Regions from separate parts of the Paenibacillus phoenicis genome, predicted to be linked through region 1. Evidence: riboswitches for the same ligand, from Rfam matches in the RefSeq annotation. Region 1 holds a riboswitch; each other region holds the start of a gene.
What was found. A riboswitch is a leader RNA that binds a small molecule or an ion and turns the genes downstream of it on or off. The one in region 1 is predicted to bind cyclic di-AMP.
Positions count from the first base shown of each region.

Region 2: it holds a riboswitch for cyclic di-AMP, as region 1 does, so the genes downstream of both, U9M73_RS06350 (3D domain-containing protein) here and U9M73_RS17975 (resuscitation-promoting factor) in region 1, are expected to answer to the same signal.
Region 3: it holds a riboswitch for cyclic di-AMP, as region 1 does, so the genes downstream of both, U9M73_RS01585 (KamA family radical SAM protein) here and U9M73_RS17975 (resuscitation-promoting factor) in region 1, are expected to answer to the same signal.
Region 4: it holds a riboswitch for cyclic di-AMP, as region 1 does, so the genes downstream of both, U9M73_RS13050 (TrkH family potassium uptake protein) here and U9M73_RS17975 (resuscitation-promoting factor) in region 1, are expected to answer to the same signal.

Region 1 is NZ_JAYERP010000001.1:3,780,458-3,782,658, reverse strand. It holds gene rnmV (ribonuclease M5) at 1-30, opposite strand, end outside; gene U9M73_RS17975 (resuscitation-promoting factor) at 179-1,315, opposite strand; cyclic di-AMP (ydaO/yuaA leader) riboswitch at 1,761-1,972, opposite strand; gene U9M73_RS17970 (TatD family hydrolase) at 2,174-2,201, opposite strand, start outside.
Region 2 is NZ_JAYERP010000001.1:1,349,941-1,352,141, forward strand. It holds gene U9M73_RS06345 (polysaccharide deacetylase family protein) at 1-510, shown strand, start outside; gene U9M73_RS06350 (3D domain-containing protein) at 604-1,296, opposite strand; cyclic di-AMP (ydaO/yuaA leader) riboswitch at 1,305-1,473, opposite strand; gene U9M73_RS06355 (amino acid ABC transporter ATP-binding protein) at 1,648-2,201, opposite strand, start outside.
Region 3 is NZ_JAYERP010000001.1:360,816-363,016, forward strand. It holds gene U9M73_RS01580 (cobyric acid synthase) at 1-806, shown strand, start outside; cyclic di-AMP (ydaO/yuaA leader) riboswitch at 830-972, shown strand; gene U9M73_RS01585 (KamA family radical SAM protein) at 1,134-2,201, shown strand, end outside.
Region 4 is NZ_JAYERP010000001.1:2,757,011-2,759,211, forward strand. It holds gene U9M73_RS13050 (TrkH family potassium uptake protein) at 1-890, opposite strand, end outside; cyclic di-AMP (ydaO/yuaA leader) riboswitch at 958-1,120, opposite strand; gene U9M73_RS13055 (CPBP family intramembrane glutamic endopeptidase) at 1,470-2,201, shown strand, end outside.

The DNA.
Region 1 (2,201 bases):
GCCCTCCACCACGATGACCTCTTTGATCATGGATCTGTCTTCCTTCCTGTTCTTGCTTGTCTCCACCAGAATAACAAAAAGAAGAGGATCATATCATCCTCTTCTAATCCACTGTCTTATTCATCATCCTAATACTATCTCATTCCCTCCGCATTGTAAAACGAAAGAGAACGAGATCTTAGTTCAATTCCGGCTTCGTCGGACCGATTACGTATACGGTGCGGCCCTTCTTGCGGCCGAATTTCTTAGCATCCTTCAGACTATCAAAATAGACGTCCATCTTATTTCCATCGATGGCTCCACCCGTATCCTCTGCCTTACGGAAGCCGACTCCTTCGATGTATACCCACCAACCAAGCGGAACGACGTCTTTATCAACGGCAATCGTTCTGCCTTCCGTCACGCGGGTACCCGAAGCCGTACGGGTGCCTATCCCGTCTTCTTCCGCCGAATACGCGGTTAACGTAACATTTTTCAGGATCTTTTTATATTTGAATGAGACGCCACCTTTGGTCGTCATCCCGCTGATGTTCACCGTATTTCCCTTACGGCTTATGCTGGCCGACAGGACCTCGGTAGGTTTCTTCGTGCCGACTGCGATCACCTTCGGCTGAGGGTCCTTGGAGACCTCTTTGCCGAGCCAACGCTTCGCCACGAATTTTCCGTCTTCGTAAGTTTTCTCAATGTTGTGAATGACCAGACCTTCGGTACCTTCTTGAATGACCTTCGTGGTACCTTTTAGCAGCTTGTCGTCCGACGTTTTGACCACGCTAAAGGGCACAGTCTCCTTGCTCTGCACCGTTTGCTTGCTGACCCGAACGACCTTGACATTCAGGTTCTCGGTAACTTTACTGTCCAATGCCGGGGTCACCTTGTCGTCTTCATCCAAAGTGATGCCGAGCTCGGACAATACGCCCTCTACTTTGCTTTGCGTCGTGAAGTGGACTTTCGTGGTGCCGTCCGCGGTCACATTGACCGGCTTGGCGCGTACTATGACAATGCGGTCACCGTTCTTCAGCGAGCTTTCCAGCGGGAGGGATACCGAATCCTTCGCACTGAGCTTAATCGATTGTTCCTCCAGCAGATGAGCTACACTGGATTGGGTTGTCTCCACTGACTGGACATTCCCGTCCACGATCAGGGATACTTCCTTCTGTGCCTGGCTATACAGCCAGATTAGGATGATGATGATTCCCGCGATGGCCAGAACGCCGACGAGCGCTATCTGACGTAAATTCTCATGCTTCCATCGCATTGCGTAAGACATGCTGGATGAGCGTGATTCATGGGTCTCCTCTTTGCGGAAAATGCCCATTTCTTCCGTCCTCCTTCATAGTCCCGCCGTCTAGGTCGATGCATGATAACGATTGACGCGACTACAGTTACTTTTTACAAAACGCCTAAGGTAGTCAAAAAGTCATCTTTTGATCACGAAGCAGGTCAAGAAGTGAATTCAGCATCGAATCTTGAATTCAGCCGGGCCTTCCGTTGCTCACGTACCCCCATGTACGCTGCGCTACTCAGTCCCTAGCTTCATCCAACCTTCTCGGTGCTGAAAACCTGACTTTTTGAACACTGATCTTAAATTTAATCCTAAGCGTTTTGCATCCTGATCCAGTCTCTCCTGCTTGTCGTCACCTCCTGTTTTCCAACAGTATGACGACCCTATTACTTTTATTCAAAACAAAAGAAGCCGGGAGAAAGAGTTAGAGGAACTCCTTCGTGGCTTCTTGAATGTCTTGGGTGTAATAGCTGCACGAGTGACCTCTCTTATTCGCTTACGAGGTTAGCTGTCGGGTTCGGGCGAAAGAGAGCCGCCCTTTCTCAGTACATTCGCTCATGGCGCAATGACCTTGAATTCACCCCAAAGACCCTGGAAAGAAATCAACTACGAACGCGTTAGGCTGCCGCCAACCGCAATCCGTATTGGTTCCCCCGTTCTCCGTCAAAGGAGATTCAGCGAGACTGGTTCATGGAACCAAGCATCGTATGTCTCAGTTCAAACGAACCGAATCGATACTGAAAAGATTCTATCCTGTTTCGATGCAGGTTGTAAAGGACGAATCAACCACGTTTTTTTAAAAAAATGGTTAAAAAAATGTAATGACCTTGTTTTTGAGGGTTAAAAAGCATTAATCTTTCCGGAATCCTCTTTATTTCATCCGTTTTGCTCTCAAATTCTCGGGATTCCAAATCGTTCC
Region 2 (2,201 bases), 2.4 Mb from region 1:
GTCAAAGCCACCTTCTTTGTTGTTGGTGCACGGGCTAAGAAGTTTCCCGGCCTGTTACGGCGGATGCATCACGAAGGCCATCTCATCGGCAATCACTCCTTTAATCATCCGAACTTCCGCAACCGCTCCATTAAGCAGTTCCAGAGCGAGATTTTACGCACGGAGAAAATTATCCAGAACGTCGTTGGATACCGTCCCCAGCTGATTCGGCCGCCTTATGGAGAAATCAAGGAAGAACAGGTTCAATGGGCGAAAAAGAACGGCTACACCCTCGTCAATTGGAATGTGGATTCACAGGATTGGAAAGGGATCGACAAGAACAAAGTGATCTCCAACGTGATGCGCACGGCGGGGCCCGGCTCGATCATCCTTCAGCACTCAGGCGGCGGCGTTGGCTCCGACTTAACCGGCACCATCCAGGCTTTGCCGAAGATCATCGACGCCTTGCAGGCACAGGGGTATCAATTCGTTGATCTTTCCGAGCTGCTGCATACGACCAAATACCGCTGATGTATTGGGAATCATCTGAAAATCAGGCACTTCGCCAGCAAGCACAAAAAGTCGGCCAGGATACATTCTGACCGACTTTTTTAAACAAGGTGTTTAATTTAATACGTAAAGCGTCACATCTTGGAAACCAAACGATTTCGCATTTGCTGCGCTGCCGGGAATAAAGATATCAATCCGGTTACCCTTGATTGCGCCCCCCTGATCGGTGGCCGTAGCTACAAAAGCCTGATCCGGCAGACCGTCATGGTTGTGGCCGGTCACCAGCACCTTTGTGCCCATCGGAATGACATTCGGATCAACAGCGATGGTACCAAGCTTCAGCGGGTTGCCGAAGTAGTCAACCGCGCCCCATTTTCCATTCTCACTAGCTGATGCCGAATACGCCGATGCTTTCACATTGATCGTTTTCGAGTAAGTAAAGGTTTTCCCCCATGCTTCAACCACGTTCCCGGTAGACATGACCTTGAGCTTGGAAGCGGAAGCAGTTGTCGTAGCTGCGCTCTCCTTCTTCGCCGGAGCAGCGGAAGCAACTCCCGTCGTTTGGGTTTGAACTCCCGGAATGGTGATTTTTAAACCAGCGTAAATATTTTTCGGATTGATGGATGGGTTGGCAGCCATGAGCTTATTCATATCTACGCCATATTTTTTGGCAAGAAGATAAAAAGTATCTCCTTCCACGGCTTTATGTACCGCGTCTGCATGGACGGAAGTCGTCTGCATCGGAATCGTAAGGCTTGCGGCGATCAGCGCCGTTGCTGCAATTTTAGACCAAATACGAGTATTCAAATGAATTGCCCTCCTTTTTACTGCGCCTGCGGAGTTAGTTGTCGGATTCGGGAAAAAGGATCATTCCCGGCGCATCGCTTCGATACGCTTCACCCCAAGAAAACAGTCAGCTAGGCAGCCCCTGTTTTCATCTTTCGTCCCCCGCACCTCAAGTTCAGGTTTCGGCCTACTTAATATATCACAATTTTGTAACCAATAGGTCAGGTAAATCCCACCAAACGGCGGAATTGCTTGATTGGACTGGTTACATTTTTGTGTTCAAAGGTAAAAAGAGTGTAAATTTAGATCGTACGTTCGATCCATCGGAGGACAAAAAACCGCCCGAATGGAAGCTCGGACGGTCCTTAAGATTTATAATACTTTGCTTAAAAAATCCTGCGTACGCTGATGCTTCGGCGCCCCAAACACCTCTTGCGGCGTACCTTGCTCCAGAATGACACCTTGATCCATAAACAGGATGCGGTCGCCAACCTCACGGGCAAATCCCATCTCATGCGTAACGATAACCATCGTCATTCCCCGTTCAGCCAGGTTCTTCATAACGTCAAGCACCTCTCCGACCATTTCCGGGTCCAGGGCCGACGTCGGTTCATCAAACAGCATCACATGCGGCTCCATAGCCAATGCGCGGGCAATCGCAATCCGCTGCTTCTGTCCGCCGGAGAGCTGCGCCGGATAGGCGTCCCGCTTATCCTCCAGTCCAACCGTGCGAAGCAGGTCCATGGCGATCGCTTCCGCTTTGCCTTTATCGAGCTTCTTCACGCGAATCGGCGCGAGCGTAATGTTGTCGATCACGGTCTTGTGCGGGAATAGATTAAAGTGCTGGAACACCATCCCCATTTTCTCGCGGGTTTTATTGATGTCATGTCCCTTGGCGGTGATCGAAGCGCCTTCAAAGGTGATCT
Region 3 (2,201 bases), 3.4 Mb from region 1:
ATATTTCCAACTTCACCGATTTTGATCCGTTGGCCGCCGAACCGGACGTGTCGCTACGTTATGTAAGCAAGCTGTCGGAGCTTGGGCATCCCGATGCGGTGATTTTACCGGGGACCAAGGATACGATCAGCGATCTGGAATTTTTGCGTAGGCAAGGGCTGGCGGAGGCTATTTGCAGCCTGATTGAAGAGGAGACGCGCACCCAGCTGGTCGGAATCTGCGGCGGATATCAAATGCTGGGAGAACAACTGCATGACCCCGAAGGCGTGGAGTCCAATGAACCGAGGTCTGCGTTAGGATTGGGCCTGCTCCCCTTGGCAACAACCTTCCTCTCAGGCAAAAAAACGGTACGGGTGCACGGCTATACGTGCGAGGACCAGCCGATATCGCTGCACTCTAAGAACCGCCGGCTGCCGATCTCAGGCTATGAGATTCATGCCGGCTCGACCCAGCAGCTGCGGGACACTCGTCCCTTATTTATGCTTCGGGTCAATGAGGAGCCAGTACAAGGGTCAGGGACAGCCCCGGAGTTAGAACAGGCTGAGACGCAAACACATCCGGAAGGCGCAGCCCGCGCCGATGGCAGGGTGTTTGGGACGTATCTGCACGGAGTGTTCCATAATGATGCCTGGCGACGTGCTTGGCTGGACGGACTGCGTACGAGCAAAGGGCTCGAACCTTTGGGCGTCACCTTTGTTTCTTCCTCGCGGAAGGAGGAAGCCTTCGATCGGTTAGCGGAGCAGGTTCGCAGGCATTTGCGCATGGATCTCATTTACGACATCGCCGGGATCCAAGGTAAGCTTTGACAAATCGGGTGATGTTAGGGTAGGATAAAAATACGCTTAATTTTCGATGGGTAAAGTCGAAAAGCGGGGGAACCAATCTTTTGGGGCGAATCGTTGTAGGATTAACGTAGGGAACCATCTTTCCCGAGCCCGTCAGCTAACCTCGTTTGCAGTGGATGGGTCATTTTAATATTATTTCAGTCATCAATTAATGACCCTGTTCTTTGAAGCGGGGTCTTTTTGCGTTCTGCAAGACCTTTGACCCGAGCATTCGGCGGAGTACTCGCATTCACTGCAAGTTTCGAGCTTCTTCTTTACGCATCGCACTATTAAAGGAGGAGAGGATTTATGGCTAGTCCGAAGTACATCACCGATATTGCCAAGGTGAGCCAGTTGTCCGAGCAGGAGCGGCAGGAGTTGAAACCGATTACGGACAAATTCGTTTTTCGGGTGAATGACTACTATTTGAATTTGATCGACTGGAATGATCCAGAGGACCCGATCCGCAAGTTGGTGATCCCCAATACGGGAGAGCTGAAGGAATACGGGCGTTGGGACGCTTCCGACGAAGCGGCGAACTATGTGGTGCCTGGCTGCCAGCATAAATACCGCACGACCGCGCTGCTGATCGTGTCCGAGGTTTGCGGCTCCTATTGCCGGTATTGCTTCCGTAAACGGTTGTTTCGCAACGATGTGAAGGAAGCGATGGCGGATGTCACGCCTGGCATCGAGTATATCGCCCAGCATCCGGAGATCAACAACGTCCTGTTAACCGGCGGTGACAGCTTGATTTTGGCTACAAAGAAACTGCGTTCGATTCTCGAACGGCTAAGAGCCATTGAGCATGTAAAAATCATCCGACTCGGCTCCAAAATTCCTGTTTTTAATCCTATGCGTATTTATGAAGATCCGGAATTGCTGGATCTGATTAGGGAGTTCTCCACTGTAGACCAACGGATTTATGTCATGGCGCATATCAATCATCCGCGCGAAATTACCCCTGAAGCCAAAAGAGGGTTCCAGGCGTTACACGACGCTGGGGCTATCGTGGTTAATCAAACGCCGATTCTCAAAGGCATCAATGATGATGCGGCCGTGCTTGGCGAATTGCTGGACCGCTTATCGTGGGCCGGCGTCACTCCGTACTATTTCTTTATCAATCGTCCCGTTGCCGGAAATGCTGATTTCGTGATCCCGCTGAAACGAGCATATCAACTGGTGGAGGAAGCGAAAGCCCGTACATCGGGGCTTGGCAAACGCGTGCGGCTTTCAATGAGCCATTCTTCGGGAAAAATCGAAATCCTGGCCATTGAAAACGGGCAGGCTTATCTCAAATATCATCAGTCCCGGGACGGTGAATACGGCAAATTTATGATTTTGCCTTGCCCGGATGATGCTACCTGGTTCGACGATCTG
Region 4 (2,201 bases), 1.0 Mb from region 1:
AAGAATTGCGTAGCCTGACGCAGCGAACCGATATCAAGGGTGACAACCCCTCCCGAACGAGGCGTAATCGATTGGAACATTGAAGCCCAGATTTTGCCGCTCCAACTGAGCGGTTCCAGCGTACGCGAGTTCGTGAATTCGAACACGAAAATGACGATCGTGCCAATCGCAATCAGCGCCCCCGTCATGGACAGCACCACTTTGGAATGAAGCGACAATTTGCGATGCTTGCGATACTCTGCCAGATCGGACAAGACAATAAAACCAAGCCCCCCGGACACGATGAGCAAGATGGAGACGATGTTAATCAAAGGATCGTTAACATAGGGGATTAAACTGCGATTTTCCCCAAACAAATCAAATCCCGCATTATTAAACATCGAAATCGAATGCCAAATCCCATAATACAGCGCCCGGCCAAACGGCATATCAAAGGCCCAGCGAATCGTGAGGAGCACCGCCGCACTGGACTCGATGATCAGGGAGTACATCAGCACCTTGCGGATTAAGCGAACGATGCCTTCCATTGAGCTCTGGTTCATCGCTTCCTGGAGCAGCAGACGGTCTTTCAGCGAGATTTTCCGTTTGAGGACAAGGGAGAACAAGGTGGCCATGGTCATAAAGCCAAGCCCCCCGATTTGTACAAGCATGATGATGACGATATGTCCAAAGGTTGAAAAATACCTTCCCGTATCCACCACAAACAGCCCCGTCACACAAGTTGCCGAGGTTGCCGTAAATAAAGCATCAATAAATGGCATCGGTTCCCCGGACGTCCCAGAGATCGGAAGCATAAGCAGCAGAGTTCCCAACAAAATGATGAGGGCAAACCCAGTCACCAATATCTGCGGCGGAGAAAGGTTAATTTTCTTGGTATGCAACGCGTTCACCTCATCATCGTTCTGAAAAAAACACAAAAGAAAAAAAGCACTGGAAATCCAATGCCTTTCGGTGTTTGGTTCCTGATGCACAGGCCTACGAGGTTAGCTGACGGATTCGGACATGCCCAGTTGCCCTATTCGCGGAACATATCCCCTTGCTGGGAGTTGAAGCTCCGTGAAATTCACCCCAAAATATACGGTTCCCCCGTTTTCATTGCGAAATTCGGCCAATCTTTTCAATTGTTTTCAATCATTTTTCGTCAAATGGATTATATCCCTTATTCCGTCCCGCCACAAAGCTCTATTTTCAAGAAAAAGACCAGAAAAGGACGAAATCAGGGAGTGGGAGGATCAACTTCGCCCCCAATCTGAGTGATGCGAGGGCTTGCCGGAGTTTTTGCCGTTTCTCGTCATTTTTGCCATCCGTCTGGCGCAGGGGGGATAGCTGTGTTATCTTTACTTTGACGTACTTGAGGGAAAAACATACCTCATAATATAAGAAGAGTACGTGTTCCCGATTTCATTCAACTTAATAACAAAGGAGTTTTGCGAGTGAGTTCCCCTTTGACGTCAAATGGCCGCCGCAGGATGAAGACCAAAAATCTGTGGCTGCTGGCCGCCCTAGGATTCATTGTGTTCGTCGCCGTTCAACTGTTTCCGACCACCGATTCGGAGTCCTTGCAGCTGCAGCAAGCAAATGAGGTGATCAGCAAACCGGAAGCAACTGCCCGTGCAAGTGAATTTGTCCAATCCGTACTTGGGATCGACCTGCCGAATCCCACGAAGGATAAAGCATTGATTACATACGAAACGCGTTCCGATCTGTTTGGTTACTTAACCAAAGCCGATCTGCTCGCCCCATACTTAAAAACGTATGACAAGCAATTTCCATATGACGTATTTCGTGTCCGTTACACGGACCCCACCGAATCGTTAAGCGCCGTGACCGTGGATGTCCATATGACCACCGGTCAAGTCGTCGGCTTCGAGGAGATCAGTTCCTCCAGCAACGCCACCAAGCAGATGATGCTTGATGTAGGATCGGAAACCACCGATTCCATGAAGGCATGGGAGGGGGATTTAACGTTAGCGGAGAAAGAAGAGCTGGCACAGCCTTACCTGAACGCCTTTGGATTTAAATCAAGCGATCTGGAGCTGGCCTCCGGTGAAGGGGATGTGGGCCTCCTCTACCATATCAATGGCTACACGTTAGGCGAATCGCAAGCGGAAATCAAGCTCAGCTTCGAATACGGCAAGGTTTCCTCGTTGGAGAGCTATTTTACCGTACCGCAGGCTCATCAGGACTACGTCGCCGGACAG